Linked DNA regions of Variovorax paradoxus EPS. The protein of the gene in region 1 interacts with the protein of each later gene in a pairwise test. Links are inferred from orthologs where the notes say so. Each region holds a gene or a part of one and is shown in the gene's direction. Other genes may lie near its edges.

What was found.
Region 2: the proteins of pheT (region 1) and secD interact in binary tests that used the Escherichia coli proteins (3 or more experiments, as listed by UniProt). The link is inferred for Variovorax paradoxus EPS from one-to-one orthologs.

What each region holds. Positions count from the first base shown.
Region 1 is NC_014931.1:4,252,362-4,256,079, reverse strand. What follows is about bases 1-3,117. They hold pheT (phenylalanine--tRNA ligase subunit beta), read left to right. Parts: upstream 1-396; coding sequence 397-2,838; downstream 2,839-3,117. Other genes in these bases: VARPA_RS19660 (integration host factor subunit alpha), read left to right, coding at 2,841-3,117; pheS (phenylalanine--tRNA ligase subunit alpha), read left to right, coding at 1-359. Outside these bases: more of VARPA_RS19660, read left to right, coding at 3,118-3,212; VARPA_RS19655 (MerR family transcriptional regulator), read left to right, coding at 3,277-3,718.
Region 2 is NC_014931.1:6,344,647-6,348,159, reverse strand. What follows is about bases 381-3,292. They hold secD (protein translocase subunit SecD), read left to right. Parts: upstream 381-846; coding sequence 847-2,739; downstream 2,740-3,292. Other genes in these bases: secF (protein translocase subunit SecF), read left to right, coding at 2,749-3,292; yajC (preprotein translocase subunit YajC), read left to right, coding at 435-767. Also shown: VARPA_RS29150 (indolepyruvate ferredoxin oxidoreductase family protein), read left to right, coding at 1-148; more of secF, read left to right, coding at 3,293-3,513. UniProt on the Escherichia coli protein: Part of the Sec protein translocase complex. Interacts with the SecYEG preprotein conducting channel. SecDF uses the proton motive force (PMF) to complete protein translocation after the ATP-dependent function of SecA.

The sequences.
Region 1 (3,718 bases):
TCGGCGAGAACGTGAGCTTCAAGGACTTGAAGGTCATCTTCACCGACTTCTGCCGCACCTTCTTCGAGCGCGACGACCTCGTGCTGCGCTTCCGCCCGAGCTTCTTTCCGTTCACCGAGCCCAGTGCAGAAATCGACATCCAGTTCGCGAGCGGACCGCTGGCCGGCCGCTGGCTCGAGGTGTCGGGCTCCGGCCAGGTGCATCCGAACGTGGTTCGCAACATGGGGCTCGACCCCGAGCGCTACATCGGCTTCGCCTTCGGCATGGGCCCCGACCGGCTCACGATGCTGCGCTACGGCGTGAACGACCTGCGCCTCTTCTTCGACGGCGACCTGCGTTTTCTCTCGCAGTTCCAGTAAGCACCCATCCCCAGAAAATCAGATCGAGATCGAAGAGATGCAATTCCCGGAATCCTGGCTGCGCGAGTTCTGCAACCCGCCCCTCGACAGCGCCACATTGGCCGAAACGCTCACCATGGGCGGCTTCGAGGTCGAAGAGCGCCGACCGGTGGCGCCGCCTTTCACGCGCATCGTGGTCGGCGAAATCAAGGAAGCCGAGCAGCACCCGAATGCCGATCGCCTGCGTGTGTGCCAAGTCGATGTGGGGCAGGGCGCTTTGCTCAATATCGTGTGCGGCGCGCCCAATGCGCGCGTCGGCATCAAGGTGCCTTGCGCGCTAGTCGGCGCCGAGCTGCCGCCGGGTGAAGACGGCAAGCCTTTCCTCATCAAGCTGGGCAAGCTGCGCGGTGTCGAGAGCCAGGGCATGCTGTGCTCGGCGCGCGAACTGAAACTGAGCGAAGACCACGGCGGCCTGCTCGAGCTCGACGCCGATGCGCCCATCGGCGCCGACGTGCGCGACGTGCTCAAGCTCGACGACGCGCTGCTGACCCTCAAGCTCACGCCCAATCTCGCGCACGGCCTCAGCGTCTACGGTGTCGCGCGCGAACTCGCAGCGCTCACCGGCGCACCGCTCAAGACACCGGCGATCGCGCCCGTGGCCACTTCGTTCAACGACGTGCTGCCCGTCAAGGTCGAGGCGCCCGAACTCTGCGGCCGCTTCTCCGGCCGCATCGTGCGCGGCGTGAACACCACCGTCGCCACGCCCGCCTGGATGGTCGAGCGCCTCGCACGCTGCGGCCAGCGCAGCGTGACGCCGCTAGTGGACATCTCGAACTACGTGATGTTCGAGTACGGCCAACCGAGCCACATCTTCGACCTCGACAAGATCCACGGCGGCCTCACGGTGCGCTGGGGCAAGGCGGGCGAACAGCTCAAGCTGCTGAACGGCACGACGATCACCGTCGACGACAAGGTCGGCGTGATCGCCGACGACCGCGAGGTCGAATCGCTCGCCGGCATCATGGGCGGCGACGCGACCTCGGTCTCGGACGACACGCGCAACATCTACGTCGAGGCCGCGTTCTGGTGGCCAGAGGCCGTGCAGGGCCGTTCGCGCCGCTTCAACTTCTCGACCGACGCGGGTCATCGCTATGAACGCGGCGTGGACCCGAGCCGCAGCGTCGAGATCATCGAGCGCATCACGCAACTGATCATCGAGATCTGCGGCGGCGAAGCCGGCAAGATGGACGACCAGACGCTGAACGTGCCCGCCGCCGTGCCCGTCACGCTGCGCGTGGCGCGCGCAGCACGCGTGATCGGCATGCCGCTCACGCAGGCGCAGTGCGCCGATGCGCTGAATCGCCTCGGCTTCGCCATCACGGAAGGCGAAGGCACGTTGACCGTGACCCCGCCGCCGTACCGCTTCGACCTGCTGATCGAGGAGGACCTGATCGAAGAAGTCGCGCGCCTGATCGGCTTCAACAACCTGCCGACCACCGCACCGCTCGCGCCCATCACCGCCCGTGTGCGGCCCGAGGCGCAGCGCAGTCGTTTTGCCGTGCGCCGCAGCATCGCAGCGCTCGGTTTCCAGGAAACCATCAACTTCAGCTTTGTCGAAGCGTATTGGGAGCAAGACCTCGCCGGCAATGCCAATCCCGTCAAGCTGCTGAACCCCATTGCCAGCCAGATGAGCGTGATGCGCTCCTCGCTGATGGGTTCGCTGCTGCAGGTGCTGAAGTTCAATCTCGACCGCAAGGCACCGCGCGTGCGCGTGTTCGAACTGGGCCGCGTGTTCATGCGTGACGACAGTGTCGTCACGACCGACAGCACCGTGCGCGGCGTGAACCAGCCGATGCGCGTGGCGGGACTTGCATGGGGCGATGCAGACGAATCGCGTTGGGACGGCAAGCCGCAGCGCATCGACTTCTACGACGTCAAGGGCGACGTCGAAGCACTGCTCGCGCCGCTGGTTCCGACCTTCGAGCCGGCTGAGCATCCAGCCTTGCACCCCGGCCGTTCGGCCCGTGTGTCGATCGACGGCAAGGCCATCGGCTTCGTCGGCGAACTGCATCCGCGCTGGCGCCAGAAGTGGGACTTTGCGCAGGCGCCCGTGCTGTTCGAACTCGACCTCGATGCCGTCACTGCGCGCCCCGTGCCGGTGGCGCAGCCGGTGCCCAAGCACCAGGCCGTCGAGCGCGATATCGCGGTCGTGGTCGCCGAGGCCGTCACGCACGACGCCCTGATGCAAGCAATCCGCACTACCACCGCTGCGCAGGGCCTGCTGCGCGATGCGACGCTGTTCGACATCTATCGTCCGCAGCCGCTGCATGGCGGAGCCGTTGCAGCACCCGGCGCGCTGGCGCAGGGCGAGAAGAGCATGGCGGTGCGCCTGAGCTTCCAGAGCGACAGCGCCACCTTGACGGACGAGCAGGTCGAGCCCGCTGTCCGTGCCATCGTCGAACAACTGGGCGCCAAGGTCGGTGGCCGCTTGAGAGGATGAAGATGAACGCTGCCGAATTCACGCTCGAGGCCCTCGAAACGCCGGCGCTCACCAAGGCGCACCTGGCTGACCTGCTGTTCGAGCAGATCGGCTTGAACAAGCGCGAGTCCAAGGACATGGTCGAGGCGTTCTTCGAGCTCGTGGCCAGCAGCCTGATCGAAGGCACGGACGTGAAGATCTCGGGCTTCGGCAATTTCCAGATCCGCGTGAAGGCGCCGCGGCCCGGTCGCAATCCGCGCACCGGCGAAGCCATTCCGATCGGCGAACGTCGCGTCGCCACGTTCCATGCGAGCGCCAAGCTCAAGGAACAGATTCACGGAAGCATCGAGCAGAGCGGCTCGTCCGAAGTCGAGTGGAGCCTGGGCACCGAATAGTGCTTGGTGCTCGGCGGCGGCGTAGAGTAATCTCTCAGGTTTCCCGCGCACCGTCTTGATTTCAATGGAGAAAACACTCCCGCCGATTCCTGTCAAACGCTACTTCACCATCGGTGAAGTCGGCGAACTCTGCGGCGTCAAGCCGCACGTGCTGCGCTACTGGGAACAAGAGTTCACGCAACTGCGTCCCATGAAGCGCCGCGGCAACCGTCGCTACTACCAGCACCACGAGGTGCTCATGATCCGCCGCATCCGCGACCTGCTCTACGACCAGGGCTTCACGATCAGCGGCGCACGCAACAAGCTGCAAGAGCTTGTGCAAGGCGAACGCGATCGCCGCAAGGCCGGTGAGGTGCCGCTCGAAGGCATGGAAGCGATCGAGATCGACCAGGAAGAATTCGACGCCGCCGTGGTGCAGGACAGCCCCGACCAGACCGCGCCGCGCACCGTCGACCTGTCGCAGTTGTTGCACCTTCGTCGCGAGCTTTTTGAAATTCGTGAGCTCC
Region 2 (3,513 bases), 2.1 Mb from region 1 along the record:
CGCGCTGGCGCTGGAAATCGCGAGCCTGCCGGAGCAGATCCGCGGCTACGGCCATGTGAAGGAGCGCAACCTCGTGGCGGCCCGTGCGCGCTGGAGCGAACTGATGGCCAAGTGGCGCAACCCGCAGGGGCAGCGCGCGGCGGCCTGATCTTTCAGCCGTTCCCGTCTTCAAAGAGCGCCCGCCGGGCGCTTTTTGCTATTCAAAACGTAGCAAAGAACGGCCGGGGCGGATACCCGGAAAGCCCTCCCCACCGCGCCGGATAAGCCGCTGGAAGGGCGCCGTGCCCCGAATACAATGCCCGGTGCTGTGCGGTGGCCAAGCCCCGCCGAGCTTTGATTTGCGGCCGGTTTTTCCCGCAACCGCTCAGAGATGGAATGGCAGGCCCGGCCCGCACTCCTCTCGCTTTCTTCTCTTCCCTCTGCTGGAGACTCTCTTGTTCATTTCCTCTGCTTTCGCCCAGACCGCGCCCGCAGCCGCCGGCGGCGGCGACATGTTGTCCTCCCTCGGCAGCATGCTGCCGCTGGTGCTGATGTTCGTGGTGCTGTATTTCGTCATGATCCGCCCGCAAATGAAGCGCCAGAAGGAAGCCCGCGCCATGATCGAGGCCCTGGCCAAGGGTGACGAAGTCGCAACGGCCGGCGGCGTGCTCGGCAAGATCACCTCGCTGGGCGACCAGTACCTCGGCCTGGAAATCGCCAACGGCATCGAAATCAAGATCCAGCGCAGCGCCGTGGTTCAGGTCCTGCCCAAGGGCGCCGTCAAATAAAAGCGTGAGCTGATCCTTGCGCTTTGCGGCGCAGGGCCCCAATTCACGCCGTGTCCCGTTTCTTGAAAAGCGCTTTCTCATGAACCGTTACCCGGTCTGGAAGTACACGATCATCGTGATCGTGTTGCTCGTGGGGCTCATCTACGCCCTGCCCAATTTCTTCGGCGAGTCGCCTGCGGTGCAGGTGTCGGCGGCCAAGTCCACCGTCAAGATCGATGCCTCGACCCAGGCCAGGGTCGAAGAGGTGCTCAAGACGGCCGGTCTCACCCCCGACCTGCTGACGCTGGAGCCGACCGCGGTGCGGGCGCGCTTCGTCACCACGGACGACCAGATCAAGGCGCGCGACGCGCTGCAGCAGGCGCTGGTGCCGAATGCGGACGAAGCCTCCTATGTGGTGGCGCTGAACCTCGTGTCGCGCTCGCCCCATTGGCTGACGGCGCTGCATGCCTTCCCGATGTACCTGGGCCTCGACCTGCGCGGCGGGGTCGACTTCCTGCTGCAGGTCGACATGCGCGGCGTGCTGGACAAGAAGGCCGAGTCCTTCGCCGGCGACATCCGCGCGGGCCTGCGCGACAAGAAGGTGCGCGGCAGCGCGGTGAACCGCAACGGCCAGACGGTGGAGATCACGCTGCGCGACGCCGCCAGCCTGGAGATCGCCCGGCGCATGCTGCAGGACCAGATGCCGGACCTCAGCACCGTCGAGAGCCAGCAGGGCACCGAATCGCGCATCGTGGCCAGCATCAAGCCCGAAGCCGCGCGCCGCTTCCAGGACGCGGCGCTCAAGCAGAACGTGACCACGCTGCACAACCGAATCAACGAACTCGGCGTGGCCGAACCGGTGATCCAGCAGCAGGGCCTCGACCGCATCGTCGTGCAGCTGCCCGGCATGCAGGACCCGGCGCAAGCCAAGACCATCATCGGCCGCACCGCCACGCTCGAGATGCGCCTGGTGGACGAAAGCACCGAAGGCCGCGCGGCCGAACAAGGCACGGGCCCGGTGCCGTTCGGTTCCGAGAAATTCCTCGACCGCTCCGGCCGCGCCGTGATCGTGAAGAAGCAGGTGCTGGTCACCGGCGAGAACCTCACCGACGCGCAGCCCGGCTTCGAGCAGCAGACCAACCAGCCCAAGGTCGACCTGACGATGGACTCGAAGGGCGGCAATATCATGCGGCAGGTCAGCATCGAGAACTACAAGAAGCGCATGGCCATGCTGATCTTCGAGAAGGGCAAGGGCGAAGTGCTCACCGCTCCCTCGATCAACGGCGAATTGGGCAACCGCTTTCAGGTCTCCGGCGCGATGACCGTGAGTGAGGCGAACGACCTCGCGCTGCTGCTGCGCGCCGGCTCGCTGGCCGCGCCGATGGAAATCATCCAGGAACGCACGATCGGCCCGACGCAGGGCGCCGAGAACATCAAGAAGGGCTTCGACAGCGTGATGTACGGCTTCGCCGCGATCATGGTGTTCATGTGCCTCTACTACGCGCTGTTCGGCATCTTTTCGTCGATTGCACTGGCGGTCAACCTGATGCTGCTGGTGGCGATCCTCTCGATCCTGCAGGCCACGCTCACGCTGCCCGGCATTGCCGCCATGGCGCTGGCGATCGGCGTGGCCATCGACTCCAACGTGCTGATCAACGAGCGCGTGCGGGAAGAGTTGCGCAACGGGGCCTCGCCGCAGGCGGCGATCCATGCGGGCTACGAGCGCGCCTGGGGCACGATTCTCGACTCCAACATCACGACGCTGATCGCGGGCATCGCGCTCCTGGCCTTCGGCTCGGGCCCGGTGCGCGGCTTCGCGGTGGTGCACTGCATCGGCATCGTCACCTCGATGTTCTCGGCCGTGTTCTTCTCGCGCGGCCTGGTGAACTTCTGGTACGGACAGAAGAAGAAGCTCAAGAGCGTGTCGATCGGCACGGTATGGCGTCCAAAGACCGATGGCACCGATGCCGCGGTCGTGGCCGAAACCAAATAAGAGACCGCCATGGAATTCTTCCGGATCCACAAGACCATCCCGTTCATGCGCCACGCGCTGGTGCTGAACATCGTTTCCTTCGTCACCTTCGCGCTGGCCGTGTTCTTCCTGTTCCACCGCGGGCTGCACCTGTCGGTGGAGTTCACGGGCGGCACGGTGATGGAAGTGGCCTACAAGCAATCGGCCGACGTCGGCAAGGTGCGCGAAGTCGTCGCCAAGCTGGGCTACCAGGAGGTGCAGGTGCAGAGCTTCGGCACCTCGGTGCAGATCCGCCTGCCGGTCGCCAAGGGCATGACCTCGACCCAGCAGAGCGACCAGGTGATGGGCGCCCTGAAGGCCATCGAGCCGACGGTGGAACTGCGCAGCAACGAATTCGTCGGCCCGCAGGTGGGCGACGAGCTCACCAGCAACGGCCTGAAGGCGCTCGCCATGGTGGTCGTGGGCATCATGATCTACCTGGCGTTTCGCTTCGAATGGAAGTTTGCGCTGGCTACCGTTCTGGCCAACCTGCACGACGTGGTGATCATCCTGGGCTTCTTCGCCTTCTTCCAGTGGGAGTTCTCGCTGGCGGTGCTGGCGGCGGTGCTGGCGGTGCTGGGCTACTCGGTGAACGAATCGGTCGTGATCTTCGACCGGGTGCGCGAGAACTTCCGCCGCTACCGCAAGATGACGACGGCCGAAGTCATCGACAGCGCGATCACCTCGACCATCAGCCGCACGATCATCACCCACGGCTCCACGCAGCTGGTGGTGCTGTCGATGTTCTTCTTCGGC